3 regions of the Pseudomonas sp. P106(2024) genome follow, and region 3 is predicted to be linked to each of the others. Evidence: predicted binding sites of a transcription regulator. Region 3 holds the regulator's gene; each other region holds the start of a gene.

What was found. Region 3 encodes FliA, which starts transcription of late flagellar genes. Its sites were predicted from a motif close to CTAAAGTTTNNNNNNNNNNNGCCGNTAA; they were not measured.
Region 1: the regulator FliA is predicted to act here: its motif matches at 5,146-5,173, upstream of AC25M7_RS16035 (methyl-accepting chemotaxis protein).
Region 2: the regulator FliA is predicted to act here: its motif matches at 6,992-7,019, upstream of AC25M7_RS10265 (flagellar protein MotY).

What each region holds. Positions count from the first base shown of each region.
Region 1 covers NZ_JBLIYU010000009.1:57,403-67,635, reverse strand. The annotation lists gene fdhF (formate dehydrogenase subunit alpha) at 1-75, shown strand, start outside; gene AC25M7_RS16050 (formate dehydrogenase subunit delta) at 72-275, shown strand; gene AC25M7_RS16045 (ABC transporter ATP-binding protein/permease) at 421-2,238, shown strand; gene AC25M7_RS16040 (YhfG family protein) at 2,322-2,480, shown strand; gene AC25M7_RS16035 (methyl-accepting chemotaxis protein) at 3,130-5,070, opposite strand; gene AC25M7_RS16030 (hypothetical protein) at 5,692-5,979, shown strand; gene AC25M7_RS16025 (GNAT family N-acetyltransferase) at 6,028-6,477, opposite strand; partial or broken gene AC25M7_RS16020 (helix-turn-helix domain-containing protein) at 6,513-6,714, opposite strand; gene AC25M7_RS16015 (hypothetical protein) at 6,819-7,190, shown strand; gene AC25M7_RS16010 (biliverdin-producing heme oxygenase) at 7,209-7,781, opposite strand; gene AC25M7_RS16005 (DUF1176 domain-containing protein) at 7,932-8,972, shown strand; gene AC25M7_RS16000 (DUF1176 domain-containing protein) at 9,003-10,052, shown strand; gene AC25M7_RS15995 (sulfite exporter TauE/SafE family protein) at 10,095-10,233, opposite strand, start outside.
Region 2 covers NZ_JBLIYU010000004.1:395,032-405,264, forward strand. The annotation lists gene argF (ornithine carbamoyltransferase) at 1-455, opposite strand, end outside; gene AC25M7_RS10230 (molybdopterin oxidoreductase family protein) at 820-2,928, shown strand; gene grxD (Grx4 family monothiol glutaredoxin) at 3,020-3,355, shown strand; gene bfr (bacterioferritin) at 3,421-3,894, opposite strand; gene AC25M7_RS10245 (bacterioferritin-associated ferredoxin) at 4,095-4,316, opposite strand; gene AC25M7_RS10250 (peroxiredoxin) at 4,530-5,132, shown strand; gene rnt (ribonuclease T) at 5,208-5,819, opposite strand; gene pyrC (dihydroorotase) at 5,879-6,925, opposite strand; gene AC25M7_RS10265 (flagellar protein MotY) at 7,056-8,033, shown strand; gene AC25M7_RS10270 (argininosuccinate synthase) at 8,162-9,379, shown strand; gene AC25M7_RS10275 (hypothetical protein) at 9,423-9,878, opposite strand.
Region 3 covers NZ_JBLIYU010000003.1:289,785-300,017, forward strand. The annotation lists gene flhA (flagellar biosynthesis protein FlhA) at 1-1,039, shown strand, start outside; gene flhF (flagellar biosynthesis GTPase FlhF) at 1,051-2,364, shown strand; gene fleN (flagellar synthesis regulator FleN) at 2,479-3,312, shown strand; gene fliA (RNA polymerase sigma factor FliA) at 3,309-4,049, shown strand; gene AC25M7_RS07555 (chemotaxis response regulator CheY) at 4,153-4,527, shown strand; gene AC25M7_RS07560 (protein phosphatase CheZ) at 4,547-5,335, shown strand; gene AC25M7_RS07565 (chemotaxis protein CheA) at 5,348-7,564, shown strand; gene AC25M7_RS07570 (protein-glutamate methylesterase/protein-glutamine glutaminase) at 7,610-8,734, shown strand; gene AC25M7_RS07575 (flagellar motor protein) at 8,734-9,474, shown strand; gene motD (flagellar motor protein MotD) at 9,478-10,233, shown strand, end outside.

The DNA.
Region 1 (10,233 bases), on a different contig from region 3:
CAGCGCTTCAGTGACGAGCAGCGGCGCTTGCTCAAGGAGCGCCGGCAAGCGGAAACGGCGGAGGTGCGTCGATGAGCAGCGACAACCTGGTGAAGATGGCCAACCAGATCGCCCATTACTTCGACAGCGAACCGGATCACACCAAGGCGGTGCAGGGGGTGAGGCAGCACCTGCAGAGCTTCTGGACGCCGGGCATGCGCCGGCAGTTGCAGGCGTGGAGCGAGGCCCATGCAGGGGAGGGGTTGGACCCGAAGGTAAGGGAAGCATTGGGCTAGGCGTTCCGAGTGCTGCCTGTACCGCCCCTTCGCCGGCTTGCCAGCGAAGGGACGGTACAGATTCAAGATGAAATGTCCTTCATTCTTACAAGGTTAATCCTGGGCCGGTGCTACGCTCGCGAAAACACCGTCACGGAATCTCACCATGGACATGAACTGGCACCAGGCCCTGCAAGAGAGCCTGAGCTGGCTGGCAATCGCCTCGTTGGTCACCCTTGTCTGCTTCACCATTACCGCCTTGCTGGCGGTGCGCTACACCCGTTGGGGGGCTCAGTTCTGGCAACTGGCCGGACCCTATTTCAGCTTGCGCCGCAGTTGGCGACCGTTGCTGGCCTTCGCCCTGCTGCTGGTCCTGACGCTGTTCGCGGTGCGCCTGAACGTGCTGTTCTCGTTCTGGTACAACGGCTTCTACAGCGCCTTGCAGGCACTGGACCAGACCGCGTTCTGGTACCTGCTCGGGGTGTTCGCGGTGCTGGCGACCATTCATGTGCTGCGCTCGTTGTTCGCCTTCTACGTCACCCAGGCGTTCAACATCCGCTGGCGGGTGTGGCTCACCGAGCGCCTGACCGCCGACTGGATGCACGGCGATGCCTACTACCGTGGGCAGTTCCTCGCCGAGCCGGTGGACAACCCCGACCAGCGTATCGAACTGGATGTGAACGCCTTCGTCAGCGGCTCCGTGTCGCTGGCGCTGGGGGCGGTGAGCGCGCTGGTGTCGCTGGTGGCCTTCACCGGCATCCTCTGGGGCCTGTCGGCGCCGCTGGCGGTGGCCGGCATCGAAGTCCCCCGGGCGATGGTGTTCGCCGTGTATGTCTATGTGCTGATCGCCACCTGGATTGCTTTTCGCCTCGGCCAGCCGCTGATCCGCCTGAACTTCCTTAACGAGAAACTCACCGCCAACTTCCGTTACGCCTTGATGCGCCTGCGTGAGAACGCCGAGAACATTGCCTTCTACCAGGGCGCGCAGGTGGAGCGGGGCACCTTGCTCGGGCGCTTCTTCGCGTTGATCGGCAACGCTTGGGCGCTGGTGTTCCGGAACCTCAAGTTCAGCGGCTTCAACCTGGGCGTCAGCCAGGTGGCGGTGGTGTTTCCGTTCATCCTCCAGGCGCCGCGCTTCTTCAGCGGCGCGATCAAGCTCGGTGATGTGATGCAGACCGCCCAGGCGTTTGGCCAGGTGCAGGATTCGCTGTCGTTCTTCCGTGAGTCCTACGACACCTTCGCCCAGTACCGCGCCACCCTCGACCGTCTGACCGGTTTCCTCGATGCCAACCAGCAGGCCAGTGAGTTGCCGCGCGTAGTTAGCGTGGATCAGGACCACGCCTTGGGGATCCAGGGCTTGCAGGTGCGTCGCCCCGACGGCCACGCGCTGATCGCCGATCTCGACCTGAATTTGCACAGCGGCCAGGCGCTGCTGATCAAAGGACCATCGGGCAGCGGCAAGACCACCTTGCTGCGTGCCCTGGCGGGCCTGTGGCCTTATGCCGAGGGTGAGGTCAGGCGGCCGTTGGGGACGCAGGCACTGTTCCTCTCGCAGCGCCCGTACCTGCCGCTGGGCGACTTGCGCACCGCCATCGCCTACCCGGCACAGGGTGCGCCCGGGGACGATGCGCGCATGCAGCAGGCCCTGCGCCAGGTCAACCTCGCCCATCTGGCCGAACGGCTGGACGAGCAGCGCGACTGGTCGCGGATCCTGTCGCTGGGCGAACAGCAGCGACTGGCGTTTTCCCGGGTGCTGTTCAACCGGCCGCAGGTGGTATTCCTCGACGAGTCCACCTCGGCGATGGATGAAGGGCTGGAGCATGCGCTGTATTCGCTGCTGCGCGCGGAGCTGCCGGCGACGCTGCTGGTCAGTGTCGGGCATCGCAGCACCCTGGCGGGATTCCACTCTCATCGGCTGGAGGTGGACGGGCAGGGGGGATGGTCGTTGCTGGAGCAGCAGCCTGCGACGGAGGTGCCTGCCTAGCGTCTATACGTAGCACGATGCTTCTTTCGATCCGCTATAATCGCGATGTGTTCACCCATCAAGGTGTGTTAAAGGTGTAAGGGATCAGCCTGGAAACCAAGAAGGCTTACTGTGCCAAGACACGTCGCTCTAACTATGTGGCCAGCCTGCGGCTAGAGAGGTTCACCGTGTCGCCGGACGCGGCTGAGCGAGAGCTTCCCACCCGGGAGGAACTGCTGCGTAAATACCGTAAGCAGAGCTGACGTTGGATAAATACGGGGGCGGGCAGGATGCATATTGCTATGCCGGCACCTCGGTTTTGCGCAATCGGCTCGGTATTCATGATGACGAGGAGCTGTGCAGGGCCGAGCGGGACTTCTCCGAGTTGGCCGCGAGCGAGATCGAATTCAGTCTGCCACCCTATGATCTTCGGCGCTGGAGCGTATTTTTCACCAATCCCTGGGTTTGTCGGCAATCAAGTGAAGTCCGATTTCCGCGAGCTGATTTACATTCGGTTCCTGGAGCGTAGGGATCTAGCTGTCAGGCAGGGTAGGTCGAAATTAGAGTAGGGAAAATAAATCTGTACACGTTTCGGTGCACTTTTCGCTTAACGGTTAAGATTGAAAGTTAGCGAACAGTGAACGCCCTGCGTTGATGCGTAGAGGGCGCCTGAATACAAACCGTATTCATTGGTTGGGCATGGTGCTCTCGAGGATGGCGTCGAGTTCACTGTAGTCGAGCCATGCGCAAGTTCTGTGGAGCGGCCTTGCCGAGGCGTCGGACCGGTCGGAAAGGGCCGCAAAGCGGCCCCGGCAATCTTTGCATCAACGCTGAAATCCTGGGGCTGCTACGCAGCCCTTTCGCGACACAAGGCCGCTCCTACAGGGCCCGCGTACAGGCTCAAGCCAAAAGTCACGACTTGAACCGCCCCACCAGCCCATTCAACTCATCCGACAACTGCGCCAGCCTGCCGGAGTCAGCCTGGGCGGAACTGGCCAGCCCCTCCACCAGCCGTGCCTCGTCGTAGATCTGCTGGATATGCCGGTTGATCTCCTCGGCCACGCTGTGCTGCTCCTCGGCTGCGGCGGAGATCTGCAGGTTCTGGTCGCGGATCTCGTTCACCGAGAGCTGGATGCCCTCGAAGCTGTCCCGCGCGCTCTCGATCGACGACACGCTGGCGCGCGACAGGTCCAGGCAGCTTTCCATCTTTTGCGAGACCTCCTGGGTCTTGCCGCCGAGGGTGTTGAGCAACTGGTCGATCTCGCCGGTGGAGTCGGCGGTGCGCTTGGCCAGCGCCCGCACCTCGTCCGCCACCACGGCAAAACCACGGCCCTGGTCGCCGGCCCGGGCCGCCTCGATGGCGGCGTTGAGCGCGAGCAGGTTGGTCTGCTCGGCGATGGCGCGGATGGTGCCGAGGATCTGGTTGATGCTGCGGCTGCCTTCTTCCAGCTCGACCATGGCCTGGGACGACTCGCTCAGGCGCCGGCCGAGGCGATTGACGTTGTCGGTGGTCGCCTCGATCTGCTGCTTGCCCTCGGCCACCCGGCGATGGCCATGCTCGGCGGCGTCGGCGGCGCTGCTGCATGAGCGCGCCACTTCGTTGGCGGTGGCGACCATCTCGTTGAACGCGGTGGACACCAGCTCCACCGCCTCGCGCTGGCGCCCGGCGGCCTCGTTCATGTTGCCGGCCATCTCGCTGTTGCTGCGCGATGCCTCGTGCAGGTTGGTCGAGGCTGCGCCGATGCGCTGGATCAGCTGGCGGATGGCGGCGAGGAACTTGTTGAACCAGCCGGCCAGCTCGGCGGTTTCGTCCTTGCCCTGGACCTGCAGGTCGCGGCGCAGGTCGCCTTCGCCCTCGGCGATCGATTGCAGGCCGATGCTGACCTGGCCGATCGGCTTGACGATCACCCGCGAGAACGCCGCGGCGACCAGGGCGAAGACCAGAGCCAGCACTATCACGATCAGCGCAGTGACATAGGTCATGCGCGTCGCCGCGGCCATTACCTCGTCGTATTCGATCAGGCCGACGAAGCGCCAGCCCAGGCCCGGTGAGGTCCATACGTTGGCCATGTAGCGCACGCCGTCGATCACCACCTCGGTGGAACCCTGGGTGGTGGCGGCCAGTTGCGCGTAGGGCGCGCCGAGCTCCTTGAGCTGCTTGAAACCGTGGCTGGCGTTGCGCGGGTCGACCAGCACGGTGCCGTCCTCGATCAGCATCACGTAGCCGCTGTCGCCCAGCTTGATGCTCTTGACCAGCTCGGTGAGGTTCTTCAGCGACACGCTGACCACGAACACGCCCTTGGCCTTGCCGGCCTCATCGAGCAGCGCCCGGGCGGTGCCGACCAGGGCTACATCGTCCTTGTCGTAGTAGTAAGCGGTGGTGCGCACGGTCTTGTCCGGGCTGGCCATGGCGGCCTTGTACCAGGGGCGGGTGCGTGGGTCGTACTTGGCCAGTTGCGGGTCGTCCGGCCATTTGGCGTAGCTGCCGTCCTCGAGGCCGATGGACAGGATCGCCGCCGCCGGGTGGGTGGTGCCGTAGCGGGCGAAGGCGTCGATCACCTGCTGCGCGGCCTCGGGCATCGGCTGGTTGGCGGCGTCGGCGCCGGTGTAGTCCTTGAGCGAGGTGACCGAGGTGTATACAGGATCCTTGGCCATTTGATCGACGTTCTGCAGCGTGCCATCGAAGAACTGGCGCATGTTGCCGTCGATCTGGCGGATTTCCCGGGTGCTGCCGTCGAGGAACTGGTCGACCGCCTCGCTGCGGATGTTCAGCACCGAGATCCCGCCAACCAACGCCACTGGGATGAAGGCCACCAGTACGAAGGCCAGGATCAGTTTGTTTTTTATTTTCATGGTGACGCCCATCCGTGAGAGTGAAGGGTGTACATGGCCGCTTCGATGAAGTGGTGGCCACTTGCTACCTTTTCTGTTTCGGCGGGCGGAATATAAACCTTTAGTAGATATTTCGTGTACAGAAAAATAAGAAATTGTCCTGACTTTCAGGGCAAATAACTGGGCAGATAGCGGGAGAAACGTGGGAGCGGGCTTGCCCCGCGATGAGGCCAAGACAGTTGTTTCAAGCGGATTACTAAGACTTTCCCTATTTCACGTAGGACGTTTCCCAAGCATGCTTTTACGGCCTTTCAGCTGTTGTTCTGGCCAGTCGCATTCCTTAGTCTCGCCCTGTCGTTGCTGATTCAACGACCGGGTGTGCAAGCCCGTACAGGTACAACGCGAAAGCGCTTTTGGGCCTTGCCGGTAGTCTGCGATTCTGGCCCTCCAATGGCGGCTATGCGTGGGAGGCCCTAGGGCCTGCCGAGTTCCTGTACCCTCGGTCTTGCACACCTGCGTATAGCTGCCACCTATTCGAGTGCAAGCGGATTCAGGCAGTTTTCCCATGACGGTACAGGAGTGCTGAACCATGCTGAAAATCGTGCCCGACCCACCCCACATCTTGCCCCGGGAGGTTCGCCCATGACCCTCGATACGACCCCTCGAACCTCCCGCCCCACCACGGCCCACGCCCATTTTGGCACCTGCCACGACGCCCATCCACCGATGTTCTCGGTGCATGCTGGTATTGATGGCGAGGATGCGCTGGTGTGCGCGGTAGCGGCCTTGCAGGCGGCCTACGAAACCAATGCCATGGCCCTGGAGAAAGCCAGCGAACCACTGCGCAGCCTGCTGGTGGCGACGGAGAACTCCCTGGAAAAAGGGCTGGCCTTGGCGTCGGCGGTGCTGGACGGGATAGAGCGAGGATAGTCGATGGCAGCGAGGGCCCCCTGTGCGGCCCGACCCTGCACCTGCCCGTCAGTGATCGAGCATCTTGTGATAGGTCACGAAATCCTGCTCGGCTACATACCCCAGCGATTCATACAGCGCCTGGGCGGCGAGGTTGGTCCGGGCGGTGTCCAGGCTCAACCGCTGCGCGCCCTCGGCCTGGAAAATATCGGTCAGTTGCTGCATCAGGAAGCGGGCATGGCCGCCCCTGCGGGCGTGCGGAGCAACGAACAGGTCATACAGCCAGTAGAAGCGCTTCATCGCCAGCGAGCAGGTCGCCGGGTACAGCTGGGCAAAGGCGATGGCCTGGCCGTCGGTGTCCAGCAGCAGGTAGATGCGCGAGTTGCCGGTCTCCAGGTTGGTCTTTAGGAATGCGCGGGAAGCGGGGAGGTCATCCGCTTCCTGGTAGAACATCCGGTACTGGTTGAAGAGGTCCGCGGCGGCGTCCAGGTGGTGCAGATCACAGGCAATGACGTTCATGTCGGGGCTCGCTATCAGGCTGTCCAGCGCCCTTGCTATGTGGGGCGATCCTGCAGGATTTCATGAAACACATCCGGCCGTACAGATGCGATATGCAGTAGCGTATGTGCAGCTCCCGAAGGCGTGCGCCGGCGTGGTTCCCCATTCTTGCAATGTACGTACGCAGACGCCGAGCAGCTCGGCGAACTTCAGCTGGGACAAACCGGTCTTGCTCCGGGACTCTGCGGCTTCGGTCACGAGGGGTTGCCAGCCAATGCTGCGGCTTGCTGGCGTCCATTCAGGCCATTAGCATCCGCTTTCCTCACTCACGGCCCTGCGGCCGGCTCCAGGATCAAGGACGAATGTTGCCGTTGCTTTCCCGTTTCCTGCTGCACGCATTGGCCTGTGTGGCGTTTCCCTTCCTCTTGAGCCAGGGCTTCGATTTCTATCGGCAGCATGTTGGCCCGCCCATGGCGCGAGGCGTCAGCGCCGGCTTGGCGACGATGATGGTGTTCTACGCCTTCGTGCTCTTCAACCTGCTGATGGTGGTCATTTCAAGGGCGGCAATCCGCTACGGCTTGGCGCTGTTGCTGGTGCTGTTGGTGCTGGCGTTCTTCAATACCTTGCACCCGTTGCGGGCGCTCGGCTTCGCGGTGTTATGCGGTGGTTTGTGCGCAGCGGCGATCAGCATGACGCCTGCGGTGACATCGCTGTTGAACAAGTGCCGCAAGTGAGGGCCCCAGCGCGCGGGATCAACAGACCAGCACGCGTCGCTCTTCGAGCCATCGTTCGAAGCAGGTGAAGGTCTCGACCGCAGCCTTTACCGTCCGGGCCTGGGCGGCAGGCTCCGGATCGGCGCCAGCCAGGCGACCGAGGAAGCTGCGCCAGCGTACGCCGGTCTGCGGGCCGTAGACGTCGAGAAACGCACCGCCGTTGTCGGCGTCGATCCCCAGGCGTTCAGCCATGGCCCGCTTGAGCACCTGGCCGCCCAGGGTGGAGCCTTCCAGTACATACATCACGCCGAGTGCGCAGGCTTCGTCGTCGATACGAGGCAGGGTGTGGCACAAGGGCAGCGATTCGACATCGATGGCCAGGGCGCCCAGGTCGCGTGACAAGGCGGGTGTCTTGTTGCGTTCGGTGCCCTGGTACTCGGCCAGCAAGGTATCCAGCGGCGCGTGGAAGCCATGGTAGGCCCCGAGCAGGCGCGCATAGGCCGCCCGGTCGAAACCTTCGCTGAAGAACGGCAGGCGAGCCTCCAGCCCTTCGTGGCAGGCGCGGGTACCCTCGCGCAAGGCAAGCAACAGCGGGCTGACGGTAGCGGACATGGCGCAGGCTCTTAACAGGACGCCACCGATACTGCCAGATCCCATGGCGCAATCACCACTGCCGATTTTCCGCACCTGGCATTTGATCTGTGGAATCATTGCGCCGCCTCTGGAGTGGGGCTTTCACGGCTAAGACAGGAATGCAGCACGATGCGCGCTACAACAAGGAACTGGCTGGCCCTGGGGCTGGCGTTGCTACCGGGCCTGGTCGGCGCGGCGGAGCCAGAGCCGGTACCGGTGTACCGGGAGATCAAGGACTGGGTGGTGGGCTGCGACAACACGCGTTTCTGCACCGCGGTGCTGGCCGATCATCCGGAGAAGATGCGGGTGGGCATGCTGGTGCAGCGCGAGGCGGGCGCCTGGGGCAACCTGCACCTGACCCTGGTGGGCAGCACCGATTGGTCGGGCGAACCCCTGCTCGACGGCCAACTGCTGGTCGCCCCCTGGCGCATGACCCGCGGCGCCGAGACCACCCTGGAACTGGAGGGCGCCGATGCCTACGCCGTGTTGCAGCAATTGCGTAACGGCCAGCGCCTGGTGGACGACACCCGGCCAGGGGAGCGCGTGAGTTCGCTGCAGGGCCTGAGCGCCGTCTTGCTGCTGATGGATGTGGTGCAGGGCCGGGTCGGTCACTACAGCGCGCTGATGCGACCCGGTGACAGCGTCGCCGACACCCAGCTGCCCATCCCGGCCAAGCCCAAGGGGCCGGCCTTTGTGGCACCCACGCCGCTTAGCGAGCAGGAACTGGCGGGCATCAACCCGGTAGTGATGGCCAAGGCGGCCGCCGAAGACCAGTTGAAGAACGAATACGATGTCGCTCCCAAGCTTGAGCTGCATGCCCTGGACGGCCAGCACGCCCTGGCGTTGCTCAGCTACAACTGCAACGACTTCCATTGCCTCTACGCGTTGTACAAGGTGTCGCGTAAGGCGCCTTACACCCTTGGGCCGCTTGAGTTCGAGGCACCGTCCAGCCCGGTGCTGATCAGCCGGATGCGCGATGCCATCGAGTTCTACCCCAAAAAAGGCGAGCTCCACAGCTATGCCAAGGACGACTATCCCGGCAGTTGTGGGGCCGAGGAAAGCTGGCGCTACGACGGCATGCGCATGCGCCTGGTCAGGTTGGCGCGGATGGACCGGTGTGCCGAAGTGGGCACTGACAGTTGGCCGGTACTATGGCGCAGCGAAGGCTGAAAGCGTGAAAGGGACGTCAGGGGCAACACCATGAAAAGGATGAAAAACTACCATGCGGCACTGCTGCTAGCGCTCATCGCGCCACTGGCCGCGCAGGCTGAAAGCGCCCAGGCAGCGCTCGAGGCGGTGCCGCTGTACCGGCAGGTCAAGGACTGGGTAGTCGGCTGTGACAACACCCGTGCCTGCACGGCGTTGCTGGCGATCGATGACGAGCTGATGAGCGGCCTGCAGACCATCGTCCGGCGCGAGGCGGGGCCGCGGGGCAAGCTCGAGCTGACGCTGCGTGTCGGGCCGGCGTTTGCCGACCAGGTGCTGCTCGATGGCCAGGAACTGTCGGCTCAATGGCGGCGAGTCGAACGTGAGTACGATTTCGACCTGCAACTCGAAGGTGATGCGGCACTGGCGCTGATCCGTCAGATACGCAATGGCAATCGCCTGAGCTCATTGACCGAGGATGGCGAGCTGGTAGCCTCGTTGCAGGGGATCAGTGGCGCGTTGCTGGCCATTGATGCGGTCCAGGGGCGGGTAGGGCATGCCGATGCGCTGGTGCGGGTGGGGGACGCCCCGACTGCCGAAGTGCCTGACGCTCCTGCCGCGGCGGTGTTGCCACGGTTCATCGCTGCGCCGGGCATGAACGATGAGCAGGCCCATGAGATCGGCAGGGCGGTGAAACGCCATGCGAAGGTCGAAGGCGATGTAGAGGGCATGAGCAACAGTCATTACGAGGTTCACCCGCTGGACGATGCCAATGTCCTGGTCATCCTCAATGTGGGGTGCGGTGGCGAGTTCTGCGCCAATTACCTGTACCGGGTGTCTCGTGCCGTGCCCTACCAGATCAGTGAAATGGCCTTCGAGGCGCCAACGCCGTTGCTGGCTCCACGCCTGAGTGGCTACGCGGCGTTCGATGCACGAAGCGGCCAACTGTATGTTGCGGACAAGAGCCAGCTCGAGCGAGGCTGCGGGCTGATCCAGCAGTGGCGCTACGATGGTGAGCGCATGCGCCTGGAGCGTGTGGCTCGGCTGGATCGCTGTGGGTACGTGAAGCCGGAGTTCTGGCCGGTGCTATGGCGCCTTGGTTGACACGCTCCTACAGCGGGGGGCGTGCATGGACTGAAGCTCGGATTAGAACGCCAGCTTGTAGCCGATCAGCAGCAGCATGGTCGCCAGGCAAGGCCGCAGCACGCGGTCAGAGATGCGCCCGGTCAGGTGGCTGCCCAGGTAGATCCCCGGCAGCGAACCCAGAAGCAGGTAGCCCAGCAGT
Region 2 (10,233 bases), on a different contig from region 3:
TTGCCCTGGATCGCGCCACGGTGCTCGAAGAAAGTCTGCATGTCGGCCAGCAGTTGGCAGGGGTGCGACTCGTCGGACAGGCCGTTGATGACCGGCACCTTCGCGTTGGCGGCGAACTCGGTGAGGGTGCTGTGGGCGTGGGTGCGGATCATCACCGCGTCGACCATGCTCGACAGCACGATGGCGCTGTCGGCGATCGGCTCGCCGCGGCCCAGCTGGGTGTCGCGCGGCGACAGGAAGATGGCCTGGCCGCCGAGCTGGATCATGCCGGCCTCGAAAGACACCCGGGTGCGGGTCGAGGACTTCTCGAAGATCATGCCCAGCACGCGGTTTTTCAGCGGCTCGAACAGCACGCCTCGTTTGCGCAGGTCCTTCAGCTCGATGCCGCGACGGATCACGCCGAGCAATTCGTCAGCGGTGAAATCCAGCAGGGAGAGAAAGTGCCTAGCGCTCATGATTGACTACCTTATCTGCAACGTTTTGCAGGTCGACCGTATGGGTTTTGTTGACAACGGGGGTGACCTGCGGCGTAAGCCGCACAGGGCGGACGGAATAGGGAAAGGCGCAATACTATAATTAAATGTCGCCTGAAACCAAGAGGGGAAACAGCGCCTCTGTGTCAATGGGTGTCGTAAGCCCTTGCCGGCTAGCTGTTTTTTATTTGCTACAGCGGTTGTACACGGCTCGGAGCGCTTTTGGCAAACCCGTTGTCGCGAATCGTCCCCCTGATGTCGTCCGATTCACGTCGCGAACCTTTCTAGCGAGCCTCGATCGGCGGGCGCATAGTCGAGTCTTTAAAATAACAAGGCAGAGGCGGCCATGACCAAGACCCTGCATCACCGAGCCTGTCACCTGTGCGAGGCCATCTGTGGCCTGAATATCGAAGTCACCCATGAAACAGATGGCCCGGCGCGGATCAGCTCGATCAAGGGCGATCAGCAGGATCCGTTCAGCCGCGGCCATGTCTGCCCCAAGGCGGTCGCCCTGCAGGACATCCAGGAGGACCCCGACCGTCTGCGCCAGCCTCACCGGCGCATCGGTGACCAGTGGTTGCCGATCGACTGGAACGAAGCCTTCGCCCTGGCCGCCGAGCGGTTGTGGGCGATCCAGCAGGCCCACGGGCGCAACGCGGTGGCCGTTTACCAGGGCAACCCCAGCGTGCACAACTATGGGCTGATGACCCACAGCAACTACTTCCTCGGCCTGCTCAAGACCCGCAATCGCTTCTCTGCGACCTCAGTGGACCAGTTGCCGCAGCACCTGACCAGCCACCTGATGTATGGCCATGGCCTGCTGTTGCCCATTCCGGACATCGATCAGACCCAGTTCATGCTGATCCTGGGCGGCAATCCCCTGGCTTCCAATGGCAGCATCATGACCGTGCCGGATGTGGAAAAGCGTCTCAAGGCGCTCAAGGCCCGAGGCGGACAATTGGTGGTGGTGGATCCGCGGCGCAGCGAGACAGCGGCGCTGGCTGACCAGCACCTGTTCATTCGCCCCGGTGGCGACGCGGCGCTGTTGTGTGGCCTGCTGCATACGCTGTTCAGCGAGAACCTGGCCCGGGGTTCGCATCTGCCGGTCACTGGGCTGGAACAGGTGCGCGAAGCCATCCTGCCGTTCGATGCGACCGCCATGAGCGCGCTGTGTGGTATTCCGGCGGAGGCGATCCGCCAGTTGGCGCGAGATTTCGCCGCTGCCGACAAAGCGGTGTGTTATGGCCGAATGGGTGTATCGACCCAGGTCTTCGGTTCGCTGTGCCACTGGTTGGTGCAGTTGATCAACCTGGTCACCGGCAATCTTGATCGCGAGGGCGGTGCCCTGTGCACGACACCTGCGGTCGACCTGGTCGCCAGCACTTGCGGCGGGCATTTCGACCAATGGCGCAGCCGGGTCTCGGGCTTGCCCGAGTACGGCGGCGAGTTGCCGGTGTCGGCCCTGGCCGAAGAGATCCTCGAACCCGGGGAGGGGCAGGTGCGGGCACTGGTGACCGTGGCGGGTAACCCAGTGTTGTCCACGCCCAACGGGCGACGCCTGGACGACGCCCTGGCCGGCCTCGACTTCATGCTCAGTATTGACTTGTACATCAACGAGACCACGCGCCATGCCGACCTGATCCTGCCGTCGACCTCGGCGTTGGAGAACGATCATTACGATTCCACCTTCAACCTGCTGGCGGTGCGCAACGTTACCCGCTTCAACCGGGCAATCCTGCCCAAGCCCGAGGGCGCATTGCACGACTGGGAGATCTTCGTGGGGCTGGCCAAGGCTTTTGCCGAGCGCGCGCAGGTCGAGCTCAAGGCCACCCTGCCGCCGGCACAGATGATCGACTTCGCCCTGCGCAAGGGGCCTTATGGCGAGCAGACGCCCTGGAAACTCTCGCTAGGCGTGTTAGACGCGCATCCCCATGGCCTTGACCTCGGGCCGCTGCGCGCCAACCTTACGACGCGCCTGCGCACGGCCAGCGGCAAGGTCGAGGCGGCCCCGGGCGTACTGCTCGAGGACCTGCGGCGCCTCGCTCATATGGCCGCGCCTGCGGATGACCAGTTGCTGCTGATCGGCCGTCGGCACGTGCGCAGCAACAATTCGTGGATGCACAACTACCATCGGTTGGTCAAAGGCAAGCCGCGCCATCAGTTGCTGATGCATCCGGACGACCTGCGCCGGCGGCACTTGCAGGACGGTCAGATGGTGCGGGTGCGCTCGCGTACCGGGGTAATCGAGGTGACGGTGCAGGCCAGTGAGCAAATGATGCCAGGCGTGGTCAGCCTGCCCCATGGCTACGGCCATGGGCGCCAGGGCGCGCGCTTGCAGGTGGCTGCTGCACAGCCGGGGGCGAGTGCCAATGACCTGACCGACGAACACTTGCGCGATGGCGTTTCCGGCAATGCCGCCCTCAATGGCGTGCCGGTACAGGTCGAGGCCGCATGAAGTACGGTAAGGCCGAGCACGCTGCTCGGCTTTCCGATACAATGCGTCACCGTGCCGACGACCCTGTCGGAAAGTTCAGCCGAGGTGCTTCATGGATATCATCGATACAATCAAAGAGCAGATTGCCAACAACACCATTCTGCTTTACATGAAAGGTTCGCCGAATGCGCCGCAGTGTGGCTTCTCGGCCAAGGCTTCGCAGGCAGTGATGGGTTGTGGTGAGAAGTTCGCCTATGTCGACATCCTGCAGAACCCGGAAATCCGCGCCAACCTGCCCAAGTACGCCAACTGGCCGACTTTCCCGCAACTGTGGGTGGCCGGTGAGCTGGTCGGTGGCAGCGACATCATGCTGGAAATGTTCGAGAAGGGTGAGCTGCAGACCCTGATCAAGGAAGCGGCCGCCAAGGCCAAGGCTTCCGAAGCCTGATCCGGCGTTTGCCGCAAGTAGCAAAAAGCCCCGCCTAGGCGGGGCTTTTTTGTAGCTGGCGAAACTTACTCTTCGCCCATCTGCGACTGCAGGTAGTTCTCGATAGTGATCTTGTCGATCAGGCCCAGCTGGGTCTCCAGCCAGTCGATGTGCTCTTCCTGGTCTTCGAGGATGTCTTCGAGCACATCGCGCGAGCCGAAGTCGCCAGCCGTTTCGCAGTGGGCAATGGCGGCCTTGAGGTCGGCATGGGCCTTTTTCTCAAGTTTCAGGTCGCAGTCGAGCATCTCCTTGGTGTGCTCGCCGATCATCAGCTTGCCCAGGTCCTGCACGTTGGGGATGCCTTCGAGGAAAAGGATGCGCTTGATTAGCTTGTCAGCGTCCTTCATCGCCTGGATGGATTCTTTGTACTCGAGCTTGCCGATTCTGTTCAGGCCCCAATCTTCGTACATGCGCGCGTGCAGGAAGTACTGGTTGATTGCGACCAGCTCGTTTCCGAGGATCTTGTTGAGATGCTGGATGACGCTTACGTCGCCTTTCATGATGGGGTCCTGCCCTGTAGAAGTTGAGCCAATACAGAGAAGTTTGAGCCTGAGCTATTCCTATGTCAAACCTAAGTTATTGAATAATAAGTGAAAATTAATCGGAATAAGAATGTTTGTGAACCGCGTTCGAGCGCTAACTTATTGAATTGCAGGCATAAAAAAACCGGACGCTGGGTCCGGTTCTTCGAATTCGGGAATTATGCCGCATTGAACTCAACGGGGTAGGGCAGGCTAGCCTGCTGGCTTAGTTGCAGCTCGGTGAGGGTTTCGCGTACCACCTGCTTGGCGAGGCAGGCGCATTTGCCGCACTGGCTGGCCACATTGGTGGCGGCTCGCACTTCTTTGTAGCTGCAGCATCCTTCGTAGATCGCATCGCGGATCTGTCCATCGGTGACACCGACACAGAGACACACATACATAAAGGCTGACCGTCGCGGGTTGAGTCGATGCGTTGGAGAGTAATGGTAATGAGAATGCTTGTCAAAGCACTTTGTGTGAGGTGCGTTCCAGAGCGACCGGCGGTCGAGATTCGGCCTGTCACGTAAAGCTGTGTATGATGGTCGGCCTTTGCTGGATCCGGGGGACGTGTTCCGCCCGGGCAAGGTTTTTCACCCCTCATCAGGAGAGATCGAATGAGCGTACTCGTTGGCAAAAAAGCCCCGGACTTCACCGTTCCAGCCGTGCTGGGCAACGGCGAGATCGTAGACAGCTTCAACCTGGCCTCGGCCATCAAGGGCAAGTACGGCCTGGTATTCTTCTACCCGCTGGACTTCACGTTCGTCTGCCCATCCGAGCTGATCGCCCTGGACAACCGTATCCCTGACTTCCAGGCGCGCAACGTGGAAGTGATCGGTGTGTCGATCGACTCGCACTTCACCCACAACGCCTGGCGCAACACGCCGGTCAACAACGGCGGTATCGGTCAAGTCAAGTACACCCTGGCAGCCGACATGACCCACGAAATCTGCAAGGCCTACGACGTCGAGTCCGAAGGCGGTGTGGCCTTCCGTGGCGCCTTCCTGATCGACACCAACGGTGTTGTCCGCTCGCAGATCGTCAATGACCTGCCGCTGGGCCGCAACATGGACGAGCTGCTGCGCCTGGTAGACGCCCTGCAATTCCACGAAGAGCACGGCGAAGTCTGCCCGGCCAACTGGAAGAAAGGCGACAAGGGCATGAACGCTTCGCCGGAAGGCGTTGCTGCCTATCTGAGCGAGAACGCTGGCAAGCTGTAATTGCCACGCGTATAAAAAACCGGCCCTGGTGGCCGGTTTTTTTATGCCCCGCGAGCATGTCGCGCTAGGCGGGCTTCAATCGTTGAAGTCGCGCCAGCCGCCCATTTCTTTCCAACGATTGACGATGCCGCAGAACAGCTCGGCGGTCTTCTCGGTGTCGTAGCGCGCCGAATGCGCTTCGCGTCCGTCAAAGTCGATGTCCGCGCTCTGGCAGGCACGGGCCAGCACGGTCTGGCCGTAGGCGAGGCCGGCGAGGGTGGCGGTATCGAAGCTGGAGAACGGGTGGAACGGGTTGCGCTTGATGTCGTTGCGCGCCACCGCGGCATTGAGGAAGCCCAGGTCGAAGCTGCTGTTGTGCCCGACCAGGATTGCCCGCTTGCAGCCATTGGCCTTCAGCGCCTTGCGCACGCCGCGGAAGATATCGGTCAGTGCGCTTTCCTCGCTCACCGCCATGCGCAGCGGGTGGTCCAGCTTGATGCCGGTGAATTCCAGCGCGGCCGCCTCGATGTTGGCCCCTTCGAACGGTTCGACCCGGTGGAAGTAGGTGTGTTCGGGGAACAGGAAGCCCTTCTCGTCCATGCCAATGGTGACGGCGGCAATCTCCAGCAGCGCGTCGGTTGCGCTGTTGAAACCGCCGGTCTCGACATCCACCACCACTGGCAAGTAGCCACGAAAACGCTCGGCCATGGGGTGGCGCGAGCCGCTGCTGACTTGGCTGTCCTGGTCGTCTTCGTACAGGTCTTCGCTCACGCGTTGTCCTCCAGCAGGCGCCAGCGCAATTTCTCACCGGCGCGCAGGGGGATCACGGTGTTGTCGCCGAACGGCAGGCTGTCCGGCGCGGTCCATTCCTCACGGACCAAGGTGATGGTGTCGGTGTTGCGAGCAAGGCCGTAGAAGTCCGGGCCGTGCTTGCTGGCGAAGCCCTCGAGCTTGTCCAGCGCGTTGCGCTGTTCGAACGCCTCGGCATACATCTCGATGGCGGCGTAAGCGGTGTAGCAGCCAGCACAGCCGCAGGCGGCTTCCTTGGCATGCTTGGCGTGGGGCGCCGAGTCGGTGCCGAGGAAGAACTTCGGATTGCCGCTGGTGGCGGCATCCAGCAGCGCCACCTGGTGGGTGTTGCGCTTGAGGATCGGCAAGCAGTAGTAGTGTGGGCGGATACCGCCGACCAGCATGTGATTGCGGTTGTACAGCAGGTGCTGGGCAGTGATGGTCGCACCAACGTTGGCTGGCGCCTCGGTGACGAACTGCGCGGCGTCGCTGGTGGTGATGTGCTCGAACACTACCTTCAGGGTCGGGAAGCGTTCGACCAGGCGGCGCATGTGCTCGTCGATGAAGCGCTTCTCGCGGTCGAACACGTCGATCTCGCTGCGTGTGACTTCTCCGTGCACCAGCAGGGGCATGCCGGTTTCGGCCAGGGCCTCGATCGCCGGGAAGATATTGTCGATGCTGGTCACGCCCGAATCGGAGTTGGTGGTGGCGCCGGCCGGGTAAAGCTTGGCAGCGTACACGATCCCGCTGGCCTTGGCGGCACGCACATCGTCAGCGCTGGTACGGTCGGTGAGATAAAGCACCATCAGCGGCTCGAAGCGGCTGCCGGCGGGACGTGCGGCAAGGATGCGCTCGCGGTAGGCAGCGGCCTCGACGGCGTTGCGCACTGGCGGAACCAGGTTGGGCATGATGATGGCGCGGGCGAAGGTGCGCGCCACGTCACCGACGGTGTGTGGCAGAACGGCACCATCGCGCAGATGGATGTGCCAGTCGTCGGGGCGCAGGAGGGTCAGGCGATCGGACATTGGAGATTCCAGGCGGGTCGAACTCAGAAGCCAATGCTACCGGAAAACCCCTGTTCGAGCACGGCTATCAAGTTTTCCGACGGGCGACCGATAGCGTTCAGGTAAGCCGCCAGAATCTGTGGAGCCGACCGTGCGCCAGCGTTACCTAGCCCTGTTCACCCTCGTTGCCAGCTTGCCGGCCGGGGCAATGACCTTCCAGACCCGCGTGGAGAACGTCGCCTGGAAAGTTGAGGGTGACCAGTTCGAATGTCGCCTGATCCAGCCGATCGACGGTTTCGGCAGCGGCGAGTTCGTGCGCCGCGCCGGCGAGCAGCCAACCTTCCAGCTGCGTTCGGACAGCAATATCCTGGGCGCCGGCTCCGCCACCTTGCTGGCCGCCGCCGCGCCCTGGCAGCCCGGGCGCGGCGACATCAACCTTGGTGCGGTGCATATGGCCCGTACCGGGGTGTTGTTCACCTCCAGTCAGGGCCAGGCCAGCCGTTTGATCAACGGCCTGCTCGATGGACGCAGCACCGTGGTGCGCAACTACCGCGGCGAAGGTGGCCGGCCGATGGAAGTGCATGTGATGCCGGTCAGTTTCGCCAAGGCCTACAGCGACTACCAGCTGTGCGCCGCCAAGCTGCTGCCGATGAACTACGACCAGATCCGCCAGACCCAGGTCGGCTTCCCGGGGGGCGGGATCGAGCTGGACAGCTCGGCGCGCGCGCGCTTGGATGTGCTGCTGGACTACCTGAAGGCCGATCCGACGGTCAATCACATCGAACTCAATGGTCACTCCGACAACAGCGGCAATCGTCTGACCAACCGCGACACCTCGCGTCGACGGGCGCTGGCGGTGGCCGAGTACCTCAAGGCCCATGGTGTGCCGGAAGAACAGATCACCGTGCGTTTCCATGGTGAGCGCTACCCGCTGGCCAAGAACAACAGTGCCGCCAACCGCGCGCGCAACCGCCGGGTGAACATCCAGCTCGAGCGCGTGACGCCGGTCGAGAAGCCGGTGGAGAAACCGGCAGCGCCGGTGTCGCCGTCGACCCCGACACCCACGGCTACCACACCTGCGCCAACGCCTGCGGCGGCTGCCACGCCGTCCGCTTCGGCGAAATCCTGAGAGCGACCACGGGTCGCGCTCTCGACAATTCCTGTCGCTTTGTCGTCACAAGCTGTCGCCCCATTGTAAATATTTCGGCAAGGCCGGTAGAATCAACGGCTTTCCGTACAACCCCGTGGAGTGATGGCATGGCGGACGTAAAAAAGGTCGTATTGGCGTATTCCGGCGGCCTTGATACTTCGGTGATTCTCAAGTGGCTGCAGGACACCTACAACTGTGAAGTGGTGACCTTCACCGCTGACCTCGGCCAGGGCGAGGAGGTCGAGCCGGCCCGCGCCAAGGCCCAGGCGATGGGCGTGAAAGAAATCTACATCGACGACCTGCGCGAAGAGTTCGTGCGTGACTTCGTCTTCCCGATGTTCCGCGCCAACACCGTCTACGAAGGCGAGTACCTGCTGGGTACCTCCATCGCCCGTCCGCTGATCGCCAAGCGCCTGATCGAGATCGCCAACGAAACCGGCGCCGACGCCATTTCCCACGGTGCCACCGGCAAGGGTAACGACCAGGTGCGCTTCGAGCTGGGTGCCTATGCGCTCAAGCCAGGCGTCAAGGTCATTGCCCCGTGGCGCGAGTGGGACCTGCTGTCCCGCGAGAAGCTGATGGACTATGCCGAGAAGCACGGCATCCCGATCGAGCGCCACGGCAAGAAGAAATCGCCGTACTCGATGGACGCCAACCTGTTGCACATCTCCTACGAAGGCGGTGTCCTGGAAGATACCTGGACCGAGCATGAGGAAGACATGTGGCGCTGGAGCGTCTCGCCGGAGAATGCCCCTGACCAGGCCACCTACCTCGAGCTGACCTACCGCAACGGTGACATCGTTGCCATCGACGGCGTCGAGAAGACCCCGGCCACCGTGCTGGCCGACCTCAACCGCATCGGCGGCGCCAACGGCATCGGTCGCCTGGACATCGTCGAGAACCGCTACGTCGGCATGAAGTCGCGCGGCTGCTACGAGACCCCGGGCGGCACCATCATGCTCAAGGCCCACCGCGCCATCGAGTCGATCACGCTGGACCGCGAAGTCGCTCACCTGAAGGATGAGCTGATGCCCAAGTACGCCAGCCTGATCTACACCGGCTACTGGTGGAGCCCGGAGCGTCTGATGCTGCAGCAGATGATCGACGCCTCCCAGGTCAACGTGAACGGCGTCGTACGCCTGAAGCTGTACAAGGGCAACGTCACGGTCGTCGGCCGCAAGTCGGACGATTCGCTGTTCGATGCCAATATCGCGACCTTCGAGGAAGACGGCGGCGCCTACAATCAGGCCGACGCCGCGGGCTTCATCAAGCTCAATGCACTGCGCATGCGCATCGCGGCCAACAAGGGCCGTTCGCTGCTGTAAGCCTATGGTGTATCAGAAAAAACCCGGCCTTGGCCGGGTTTTTTCATGCCCGGGATTCAGCGGGCGGCGCGACCTCGCCTTCCTGCATCGGCGATACCGACAGGTGGATGCAGGTTCGCGTATCGAGGTTGTACAGGATCCAGCGCCGCTGTCGTCCGTGTGGACGCTCGACCATCCGCAGCACATGGTTTTCGATAATCTTCCGGCTGTCGGTACCGGAGATGGCGATGATCATTGCCCCTTTGTCCCTTGCCGCAGAGGGGGGCATTGTTTTATCCGAAGTACAGGCACGCCTGTCCGGGGCAAAGAGTGAACCGCTATTGAAGTTGAGTGTGAGAAAGAACAGCACGGTGAGGAAGAACGGAAAACCTACCAGGAACCAAGTGTAGACAGTCTGGCTGTCGTCACTGAGGAATGGTAGTGAGGCCAAGGCGGATCCCTCAATCACACCGGCAAAGACAGCGATAAGAGTCAACGGGCTGATGGGGTCGCGGTTCATGATGAGTGCCTGGCCATGCTTTGCTCATCTGTAGCCCGTTTTCCCCAGCCTGTTAAGCGTGGCTTGTTTCCCTACCCAGTAATGGCGTGGTTCGTAGGGCAGGCCTTTATCCAACCTGTATAGTCGAATTTTCCCGCGAAATGTGTCACCCGGCGACACTTGGATCCAATTTTGGCGACTGTTACTTTCTGACTCGTTGCGATGGACATGCATGTATTACATTTTGTTAATTAGCTGTTTGTAGGAAGAATCTCTAATAACAGTAGTCCACTTCTTTCGGTGAATCTGCCAGGGAAACCGCTGCATAAATAATCGTTATGCTCGGGTGTGGTGGTCTATCGAACTAAAAACAACG
Region 3 (10,233 bases):
CGACGTCACCCCCATCGACATGATCGGCCTGGAGGTCGGCTATCGCTTGATCCCGCTGGTGGACCGCAACCAGGGCGGCCAACTGCTGGCGCGGATCAAGGGCGTGCGCAAGAAACTGTCCCAGGACCTGGGTTTCCTCATGCCCACCGTGCACATTCGCGACAACCTTGACCTGCAACCCAGCGCCTATCGTCTGACCCTGATGGGCGTGATCCTGGCCGAAGCCGAGATCTACCCGGACCGGGAGCTGGCAATCAACCCCGGCCAAGTATTCGGTACCCTCAACGGCATCGCCTCGCGCGATCCGGCGTTCGGCCTGGAGGCGGTGTGGATCGATGTCGGCCAGCGCGCCCAGGCGCAGTCGCTGGGCTATACCGTGGTCGACGCCAGCACCGTGGTCGCCACCCACCTCAACCAGATCCTGCAGAAGCACTGCCACGAGCTGATCGGGCACGAGGAGGTGGTGCAGCTGCTGCAGGTGCTGGCCAAGGTCTCGCCGAAACTGGCCGAGGAGGTGGTGCCGGGTGTCATTTCCTTGTCGGGCCTGCTCAAGGTCTTGCAGGCGTTGCTCGCCGAACAGGTGCCGGTGCGTGACATCCGCAGCATTGCCGAAGCCATCGCCAACAATCCGACAAAGAGTCAAGATACCGCCGCGCTGGTGGCGTTGGTGCGGGTCGGATTGTCCCGCGCCATCGTGCAAAGCATTGTTGGCGTTGAGTCCGAGCTGCCTGTGATCACTTTGGAGCCAAGGTTGGAACAGATCTTGCTCAATAGTCTGCAAAGGGCCGGGCAGGGTCAGGAAGATGGTGTTCTTCTTGAGCCGAGCATGGCCGAAAAGCTTCAGCGCTCGTTGATCGAGGCGGCCCAGCGTCAGGAAATGCAGGGTCAGCCGGCTATCCTCCTGGTTGCCGGCCCGATCCGCGCCATGCTGTCGCGCTTCGGTCGCCTGGCAGTACCGAATTTGCATGTTTTGGCGTATCAGGAAATACCTGACAACAAGCAAGTCACCATCGTTGCCACCGTGGGCCCGAACGGCTGAGGTAGTGGGTTATGCAAGTTAAGCGTTTTTTCGCCGCCGATATGCGTCAGGCCATGAAGCTGGTCCGGGATGAGCTCGGCTCCGACGCCGCCATCATCGGCAACCGGCGCATCGCTGGCGGTGTCGAACTGACGGCTGCGCTGGACTACAAACTGTCCGCCCTGGCCCCACGCGTGCCCAATGCGGAGCTCGAGGACGAGCTACGCAAGACCCAGTCGCGCATCGTCACCGCCCAGGCCGAACTGACCGGGCGCGGCGATGCCGTCGAGGGCGGCAACCGTCAGCTGTTCGCCGGCCAGTCGCTGACCGCGTCCGAGCCGTTGATCGAAGCGCATGTGGATGAGCCTGCACCGATCGCCGCCGCAGCGCCGGCCCCGGTTGATCCGCGCCTGTTCGACGCCATGCGCTTCGAACTGACCGGTCTGCGCGAGCTGCTGGAAGTCCAGCTCGGTTCGCTCGCCTGGAGTCAGTTGCAGGGCAGCAAGCCACAGCAGGCCAACCTCTGGCGCCGCCTGCAGCGCTTGGGTCTGTCAGGCGGCTTGGCGCGCGAGCTGCTCGACCTCACTGCCGAGATCGAAGAGCCGCGTCATGCCTGGCGCATGGTCCTGGCGCACCTGGCGCGGATGATCGACATACCTGAGATCGAACCGATCGAGGAGGGCGGTGTCATCGCCATGGTCGGCCCGGCCGGCATGGGCAAGACCACCACCCTGGCCAAGCTGGCCGCGCGCTATGTACTCAAGTACGGCGCGAACAACCTGGCGCTGGTGAGCATGGACAGCTTCCGCATCGGTGCCCAGGAGCAGCTCAAGACCCTCGGGCGTATCCTCAATGTGCCGGTCACTTATGTCGATCCGGGCGAGTCGCTGGCCCAGGCGCTGGAGCCGCTGCTGCGCAAGCGCGTGGTGCTGATCGACACCGCCGGCCTGCAGGCCAGCGACCCGGCGCTGCGCATGCAGCTCGAGACCCTGGCCGGGCGCGGTATCGCCGCCAAGAATTACCTGGTGCTGGCGACCACCAGCCAGAAGCAGGTGCTCACCGCCGCCTACCACAGCTACAAACGCTGCGGTCTGGCCGGTTGCATCCTGACCAAACTCGATGAAACGGCATGCCTCGGCGAAGTGCTGAGCCTAGCCATCAGTCATGAACTACCGGTGGCCTATCTGACCGATGGGCCGCGCATTCCTGACGACCTGCAACTGCCGCGCAAGCACCAGCTGGTGAGTCGCGCGGTCAGTGTGCAGTTGCAGGACGAGCCCAGCGACGAGGCCATGGCCGACATGTTCGCTGATCTCTACCACAACCCTGGCAAGCGTGCGGGTTGAGGGTGAATACTGTGCAAAGTACCTACATCATGGGGTTGCCCGGCCGTACCGTGGCCTTGAACGTTCAGCCCCTCATGTGGCCTGGGTCCAAGCGAGACAAGGTAAAGAACAGACATGGGTAGCATGCATCCCGTACAGGTGATCGCCGTGACCGGTGGCAAAGGTGGCGTCGGCAAGACTAACGTTTCAGTGAACCTGTCTCTGGCGTTAGCCGAGCTCGGCCGCCGGGTCATGTTGCTGGACGCCGACCTGGGCCTGGCCAATGTCGACGTTCTGCTGGGGCTCACGCCCAAGCGTACCCTGGCCGATGTCATCGAGGGTCGCTGCGAGCTGCGCGATGTGCTGCTGCAGGGGCCTGGCGGTGTGCGCATCGTCCCGGCGGCTTCCGGCACCCAGAGCATGGTGCACCTGGCGCCAGCCCAACATGCCGGCCTGATCCAGGCCTTCAGCGAGATCGGCGACAACCTCGACGTGCTGGTGATCGACACCGCTGCGGGTATTGGTGACTCGGTAGTCAGCTTCGTCCGCGCCGCCCAGGAGGTGCTGCTGGTGGTGTGCGACGAGCCTACCTCGATCACCGACGCCTACGCCCTGATCAAGCTGCTCAACCGCGACTACGGGATGAATCGCTTCCGCGTGCTGGCCAACATGGCCCAGAGCCCGCAGGAGGGGCGCAACCTGTTCGCCAAGTTGACCAAGGTCACGGATCGTTTCCTTGACGTCGCCCTACAATACGTCGGTGCCGTGCCGTACGACGAATGTGTGCGCAAGGCCGTGCAGAAGCAGCGGGCTGTATACGAGGCCTTCCCGCGGTCCAAGTGCGCGCTGGCTTTCAAGGCCATTGCGCAGAAGGTCGACAGCTGGCCGCTGCCTGCCAACCCGCGCGGACACCTGGAATTCTTCGTCGAGCGCCTGGTGCAGCCCACCAGTGCAGGGCCGGTGCTATGAACGCGAGCGGTTTCAAGATGTACAGCAAGGCCGCCAAGGACGCTCAGTACGAGCTGATCGAGCGCTACGCGCCGCTGGTCAAGCGCATCGCCTACCACCTGCTGGCGCGTTTGCCGGCCAACGTCCAGGTCGAGGACCTGATCCAGGCTGGGATGATCGGCCTGCTGGAAGTGGCCAACAAGTATGACGCCAGCAAGGGCGCCAGCTTCGAAACCTACGCCGGCATCCGCATCCGCGGCGCCATGCTCGACGAAGTGCGCAAGGGCGACTGGGCACCGCGCTCGGTGCACCGCAACACGCGTATGGTCAGCGACGCGATTCGCTGTGTTGAAGCAAAGACAGGGCGCGACGCTAAAGATCACGAGGTTGCTGCCGAACTCCAATTGAGTCTCGATGATTACTACGGGATTCTGAACGACACCTTGGGCAGTCGCCTGTTCAGTTTCGACGACCTGCTGCAGGACGGCGAACACGAGGGGCTGCACGAGGACGGGGCCAGCGGCCAGCTGGAGCCATCGCGGGACCTGGAGGACGAGCGCTTCCAGGCCGCCCTGGCCGATGCGATTGCCAACCTGCCGGAGCGCGAGCGCCTGGTCCTGGCGCTGTACTACGACGAAGAGCTGAACCTCAAGGAAATCGGTGAGGTCCTGGGGGTCAGCGAATCGCGTGTCAGCCAGTTGCACAGCCAGTGCGCGGCGCGTCTGCGCAGCCGCCTGGGGGAATGGCGGGCGCGTTGAACCAGGTTTGATGCAGTCGTTTTTTTGTGGTGCCGAATTGATTGAGTGCGCGCTCGGCGCCGAGCGCGTTTAAGACTGCTTGGAGGTCTAATTGAACAAAGACATGAAAATCCTCATCGTTGACGACTTTTCGACGATGCGGCGGATCATCAAGAACCTGTTGCGTGACCTGGGTTTCACCAACGTCAAGGAGGCTGATGACGGCAACACGGCACTGCCGATGCTCACCAGCGAACACTTCGACTTCCTGGTAACCGACTGGAACATGCCGGGCATGACCGGTATCGACCTGCTGCGTGCTGTTCGCGCGGACGAGCGCCTCAAGCACCTGCCGGTACTGATGGTCACCGCAGAAGCCAAGCGCGAGCAGATCATCGAAGCTGCCCAGGCCGGCGTCAACGGCTACGTGGTCAAGCCTTTCACCGCCGTGGCGCTGAAAGAAAAGATCGAAAAGATCTTCGAACGCGTCAACGGCTGAGTCACGTCTGGGGGGCGCAATGGAGTCAACCAACAACTCTTTGGGTGAGTTCGAATCAACCCTTAAGAAGCATGCCCAGGAACTGGTCGAGAGCCTCGAGCGCGGCCGGTTCGGTGATGCGGTACAGCTGATCCACCAACTGAACCAGACCCGCGATCGCGGGCTGTATCAGGAAGTCGGCAAGCTTACTCGCGAACTGCACAGTGCAATCGTCAACTTCCACATCGACCCGTCCATGCCGCAGGCCGAGGAAGTGTCGCAGATTACCGACGCCACTGAACGCCTCTCCTACGTGGTTCGCCTCACCGAAGGTGCGGCCAACCGCACCATGGACCTGGCAGAGGCCTGCACCCCGGTGCTCAATGACCTCGCCGCCGAGGCCCAGAGCCTGTCCGCCGATTGGCAGCGGTTCATGCGCCGGGAGGTGGCAGCGCCGGAATTCCGTGAGTTGGTCAAGCGTGTGGACAGTTTTCTGACGCACAGCGCCGAAGGTAATCAGAAGGTCGCCGGCCATCTCAACGATATCGTCCTGGCCCAGGATTATCAGGATCTCACCGGCCAGGTGATCAAACGGGTGACCGCGCTGGTCACCGAAGTCGAAAGCAATCTGCTCAAGCTCGTGCTGATGGCAAGCCAGGTCGACCGCTTTGCCGGGATCGAACATGACCACCAGCAGCTGCGCGCTGAAAAAGATCAAGAAAAACATCCGACTCGGGGTGAAGGTCCGCAGATTCATGCCGATAAGCGTGAAGACGTCGTGTCCAGCCAGGACGATGTCGACGATCTGTTGTCCAGCCTGGGTTTTTAAGGAGCACGTTTAATGAGCTTCGGCGCCGATGAAGAAATCCTCCAGGATTTCCTGGTAGAAGCCGGCGAAATCCTCGAGCAACTGTCCGAGCAATTGGTCGAGCTGGAAAGCCGGCCCGATGACGCGGATCTGCTCAATGCGATTTTCCGCGGTTTCCACACTGTAAAAGGGGGCGCCGGCTTCCTTCAGCTCAATGAGTTGGTGGAGTGCTGCCACATTGCCGAGAACGTGTTCGACATCCTGCGCAAAGGTGAGCGCCGGGTTGACGCGGAACTGATGGACGTGGTGCTCGAGGCCCTCGACACGGTCAACAGCATGTTCGGCCAGGTGCGCGAACGTACCGATGTCACGCCGGCCACGCCGGAGCTGCTGGCGGCGCTGTCGCGCTTGGCCGAGCCCGGTGGCGCCGAAGCCCCGGCCCCGGTGGTCGAGGCGGCGCCCGTGGTCGAAGCCCCGGCTGCCGAGCCCGACATCACCGATACCGAGTTCGAGCAACTGCTCGACTCGCTCGATGCGGTCAAGGCTGAAGCTCAGGTTCATGAGCAACTGCAGGGTGAAGAAATCAGCGGCGGCGGTGACGAGATCACCGATGCCGAGTTCGAGTCGCTGCTCGACCAGCTGCACGGCAAGGGCCAGTTCTCGGCCGATGCCGCCGTCAGCGCGCCTGCGCCAGCCACTCCGGCCAGCGACGAGATCACCGACGATGAGTTCGAGTCGCTGCTCGACCAGTTGCACGGCAAAGGTACTTTTGCCGTCGACGCACTGCCAGGCGCCGCCGCGCCAGTGGCCAGCGCGGCACCCGCCGCGGGCGACGAGAGCATCAGCGAACACGAATTCGAGGCCCTGCTCGACCAGTTGCACGGCAAGGGCAAGTTCTCCAGTGACGCGGTCACCGCCGAGGCGCCTGCCGCCGTCGCCGCGCCTGTCGCGGCCAAGGCCGAGGTCAAGCCCGTTGCTAAGCCGGCTCCTGCGCCCGCCGCGGCACCGGCTGCGGCCGCCAAGCCTGCCGCCCCGGCTCGCGCTCCTGCGCCGGCCGCCGAGAAGCATGGCGCCAGCGAAGCGGAAACCACCGTGCGGGTTGATACCGCGCGTCTGGACGAGATCATGAACATGGTCGGCGAACTGGTGCTGGTGCGTAACCGCCTGGTGCGCCTGGGGCTCAACAGCGGCGACGAGGCCATGTCCAAGGCCGTGTCCAATCTCGACGTGGTCACCGCCGACCTGCAGACCGCGGTCATGAAGACCCGGATGCAGCCGATCAAGAAAGTCTTCGGCCGCTTCCCGCGCCTGGTTCGCGACCTGGCCCGCCAGCTCAAGAAAGAGATCAACCTGGAGCTGGTCGGTGAAGAGACCGACCTCGACAAGAACCTGGTGGAAGCCCTGGCCGACCCGTTGGTGCACTTGGTGCGCAACGCCGTTGACCACGGCGTCGAGATGCCTGACGAGCGCGAGGCCTCCGGCAAGTCGCGCATGGGCCGGGTGGTGCTGTCCGCCGAGCAGGAGGGTGACCACATCCTGCTGTCGATCTCCGACGACGGCAAGGGCATGGACCCGAGCATCCTGCGCGCCAAGGCCGTGGAAAAGGGCCTGATGGACAAGGACGCGGCCGATCGCCTGAGCGAGTCGGACTGCTACAACCTGATCTTCGCCCCGGGCTTCTCGACCAAGACCGAGATCTCCGACGTGTCCGGCCGCGGCGTCGGCATGGACGTGGTGAAGACCAAGATTTCCCAGCTCAACGGCTCGATCAACATCTTCTCGGCCAAAGGCCAGGGCTCGAAGATCGTCATCAAGGTGCCGCTGACCCTGGCGATCATGCCGACCCTGATGGTAATGCTCGGCAACCAGGCGTTCGCCTTCCCGCTGGTCAACGTCAACGAGATCTTCCACCTCGACCTGTCGCGCACCAACGTGGTCGACGGCCAGGAAGTGGTGATCGTGCGCGACAAGGCGCTGCCGCTGTTCTACCTCAAGCGCTGGCTGGTCCAGGACCACGAGCACGAGGAGCAGCACGAAGGTCATGTGGTGATCCTGTCGGTCGGTACCCAGCGCATCGGCTTCGTGGTCGACCAGTTGGTTGGCCAGGAAGAGGTGGTGATCAAGCCGCTGGGCAAGATGCTGCAGGGCACCCCGGGCATGTCCGGCGCGACCATCACCGGTGACGGCCGGATCGCGCTGATCCTCGACGTTCCGAGCATGCTCAAGCGTTACGCCGCCCGGCGTATTTGATTTCGGTGGCGCGCCCTGGCGGGTGCGCCGCCTAATGGAGTGTTTATGGCAGTCAAGGTCCTGGTGGTGGATGATTCCGGTTTCTTCCGCCGCCGTGTCTCGGAAATTCTCTCGGCGGACCCGACGATCCAGGTCGTGGGCACCGCGACCAACGGCAAGGAAGCGATCGACCAGGCGCTGGCGCTCAAGCCCGATGTCATCACCATGGACTATGAAATGCCCATGATGGACGGTATCACTGCGGTGCGGCACATCATGCAGCGCTGCCCGACGCCGGTGTTGATGTTCTCCTCGCTGACCCACGAAGGCGCCCGCGTCACCCTCGACGCCCTGGACGCCGGTGCGGTCGACTACCTGCCGAAGAACTTCGAGGACATCTCGCGCAACCCGGAAAAGGTCAAGCAGCTGCTGTGCGAGAAGGTCCATACCATCTCGCGCAGCAACCGCCGTTTCAGCGCCTATTCCAGCCCGGCGCCCGCCGCCGCGCCGGTTCCGGCCAATAGTCATGCGCCGGCCAGCAGCTTCGCCAGTACCACGCCCGCGCGCACGGCGGCTCCGGCCCGCGCCGCGGCACCGGCCGCCGCGCATTCGCCGGCGCCCAAGCGCAAGCCCTACAAGCTGGTCGCCATCGGCACCTCCACCGGTGGCCCGGTGGCGCTGCAGCGGGTATTGACCCAACTGCCCGCCGGATTCCCGGCGCCGATCGTTCTGATCCAGCACATGCCGGCGGCCTTCACCAAGGCCTTCGCCGAGCGCCTGGACAAGCTGTGCAAGATCAGCGTCAAGGAAGCCGAGGACGGTGACGTGTTACGTCCGGGCCTGGCGTTGCTGGCTCCGGGTGGCAAGCAGATGATGGTCGACGGCCGTGGCACGGTGAAGATCCTGCCGGGCGACGAGCGCCTGAACTACAAGCCTTGTGTCGACATCACCTTCGGCTCCGCCGCCAAGTCCTATGGCGACAAGGTGCTCTCTGTGGTGCTCACCGGCATGGGCGCCGACGGTCGCGAAGGCGCACGCCTGCTCAAGCAGGGTGGCAGCACCGTGTGGGCGCAGGATGAGGCCAGTTGCGTGATCTACGGCATGCCCATGGCCATCGTCAAGGCCAACCTGGCCGATGCCGTGTACAGCCTGGACGAGATCGGCAAGCACCTGGTCGAGGCGTGCATCTGATGGATGTGTTGAGCCTAATCGGCCTGATCCTCGCTTTTGTCGCTATCGTTGGCGGCAATTTCCTCGAGGGCGGCCACGTCGGTGCGCTGATCAACGGCCCGGCGGCATTGATCGTGCTGGGCGGTACCCTGGCGGCGGCGTTGTTGCAGTCGCCGCTGTCGGCGTTCAAGCGCGCTCTGCAGATCGTGGGCTGGATCTTCTTCCCGCCGCGGGTGGACCTGCCCGGTGGCATTGACCGGGTGGTGAACTGGAGTCTGACGGCACGCAAGGAAGGCCTGCTGGGCCTGGAGGGCGTGGCCGACGCCGAGCCCGATCCCTATGCGCGCAAAGGCCTGCAGCTGCTGGTCGACGGCGCCGAGCCCGAGGCCATCCGCAGCATACTTGAAGTCGATTTCCTGACTCAGGAAGCCCGCGACATCCAGGCCGCCAAGGTGTTCGAGAGCATGGGCGGCTATGCGCCGACCATCGGCATCATCGGTGCGGTGATGGGTCTGATCCACGTGATGGGTAATCTGGCCGACCCGTCGCAGCTGGGTAACGGCATTGCCGTGGCCTTCGTCGCCACCATCTACGGCGTGGCCAGCGCCAACCTGATCCTGCTGCCGATCGCCAACAAGCTCAAGGCCATCACCCTGCGCCAGTCTCGCTATCGCGAGATGCTGCTCGAGGGCTTGTTGTCGATCGCCGAAGGCGAGAACCCGCGCTCGATCGAGCTGAAGCTGCAAGGCTTCATGGAGTAAGCCATGGCCCGTCGTCGCAAGATCGAAGAGCACGAGAACCACGAGCGCTGGCTGGTCTCGTACGCCGACTTCATCACCCTGCTGTTCGCCTTCTTCGTGGTCATGTATTCGATCTCGTCGATCAACGAGGGCAAGTACAAGCAGATTTCCCAGGCGCTGATCGGGGTCTTCAATGACCCCGAGCGCAGCATGAAGCCGATCCCTATCGGTGACGAGCGGCCGCTGAGCGTCAAGCCCGCCGAGCCGCTGATCAAGGACAGCGAGCAGACCGACGCGGGCCTGGCGCAGACCAGTACCGACCCGCTCAAGACCATCACCGACGATGTCCGCGACGCCTTCGGCGACCTGATCAAGTCCAACCAGATGACCGTGCGCGGCAACGAACTGTGGGTGGAGATCGAGCTCAACTCCTCGCTGCTGTTCGCCAGTGCCGACGCCATGCCCAGCGATGTCGCCTTCGAGATCATCGAGAAGGTGGCGAAGATTCTCAGGCCGTTCGCCAACCCGGTGCACGTCGAAGGCTTCACTGACAACCTGCCGATTCGCACCGCTCAGTACCCGACCAACTGGGAGCTGTCGTCGGCGCGAGCGGCGAGCATCGTCCGGTTGCTGGCGATGGAAGGGGTCAACCCGGCGCGCATGGCCTCGGTGGGTTACGGGGAGTACCAGCCGGTGGCCAGCAACGACACTGCCGACGGGCGTGCGCGCAACCGCCGGGTGGTGTTGGTGATCTCGCGTAACCTGGAGGTACGCCGCAGC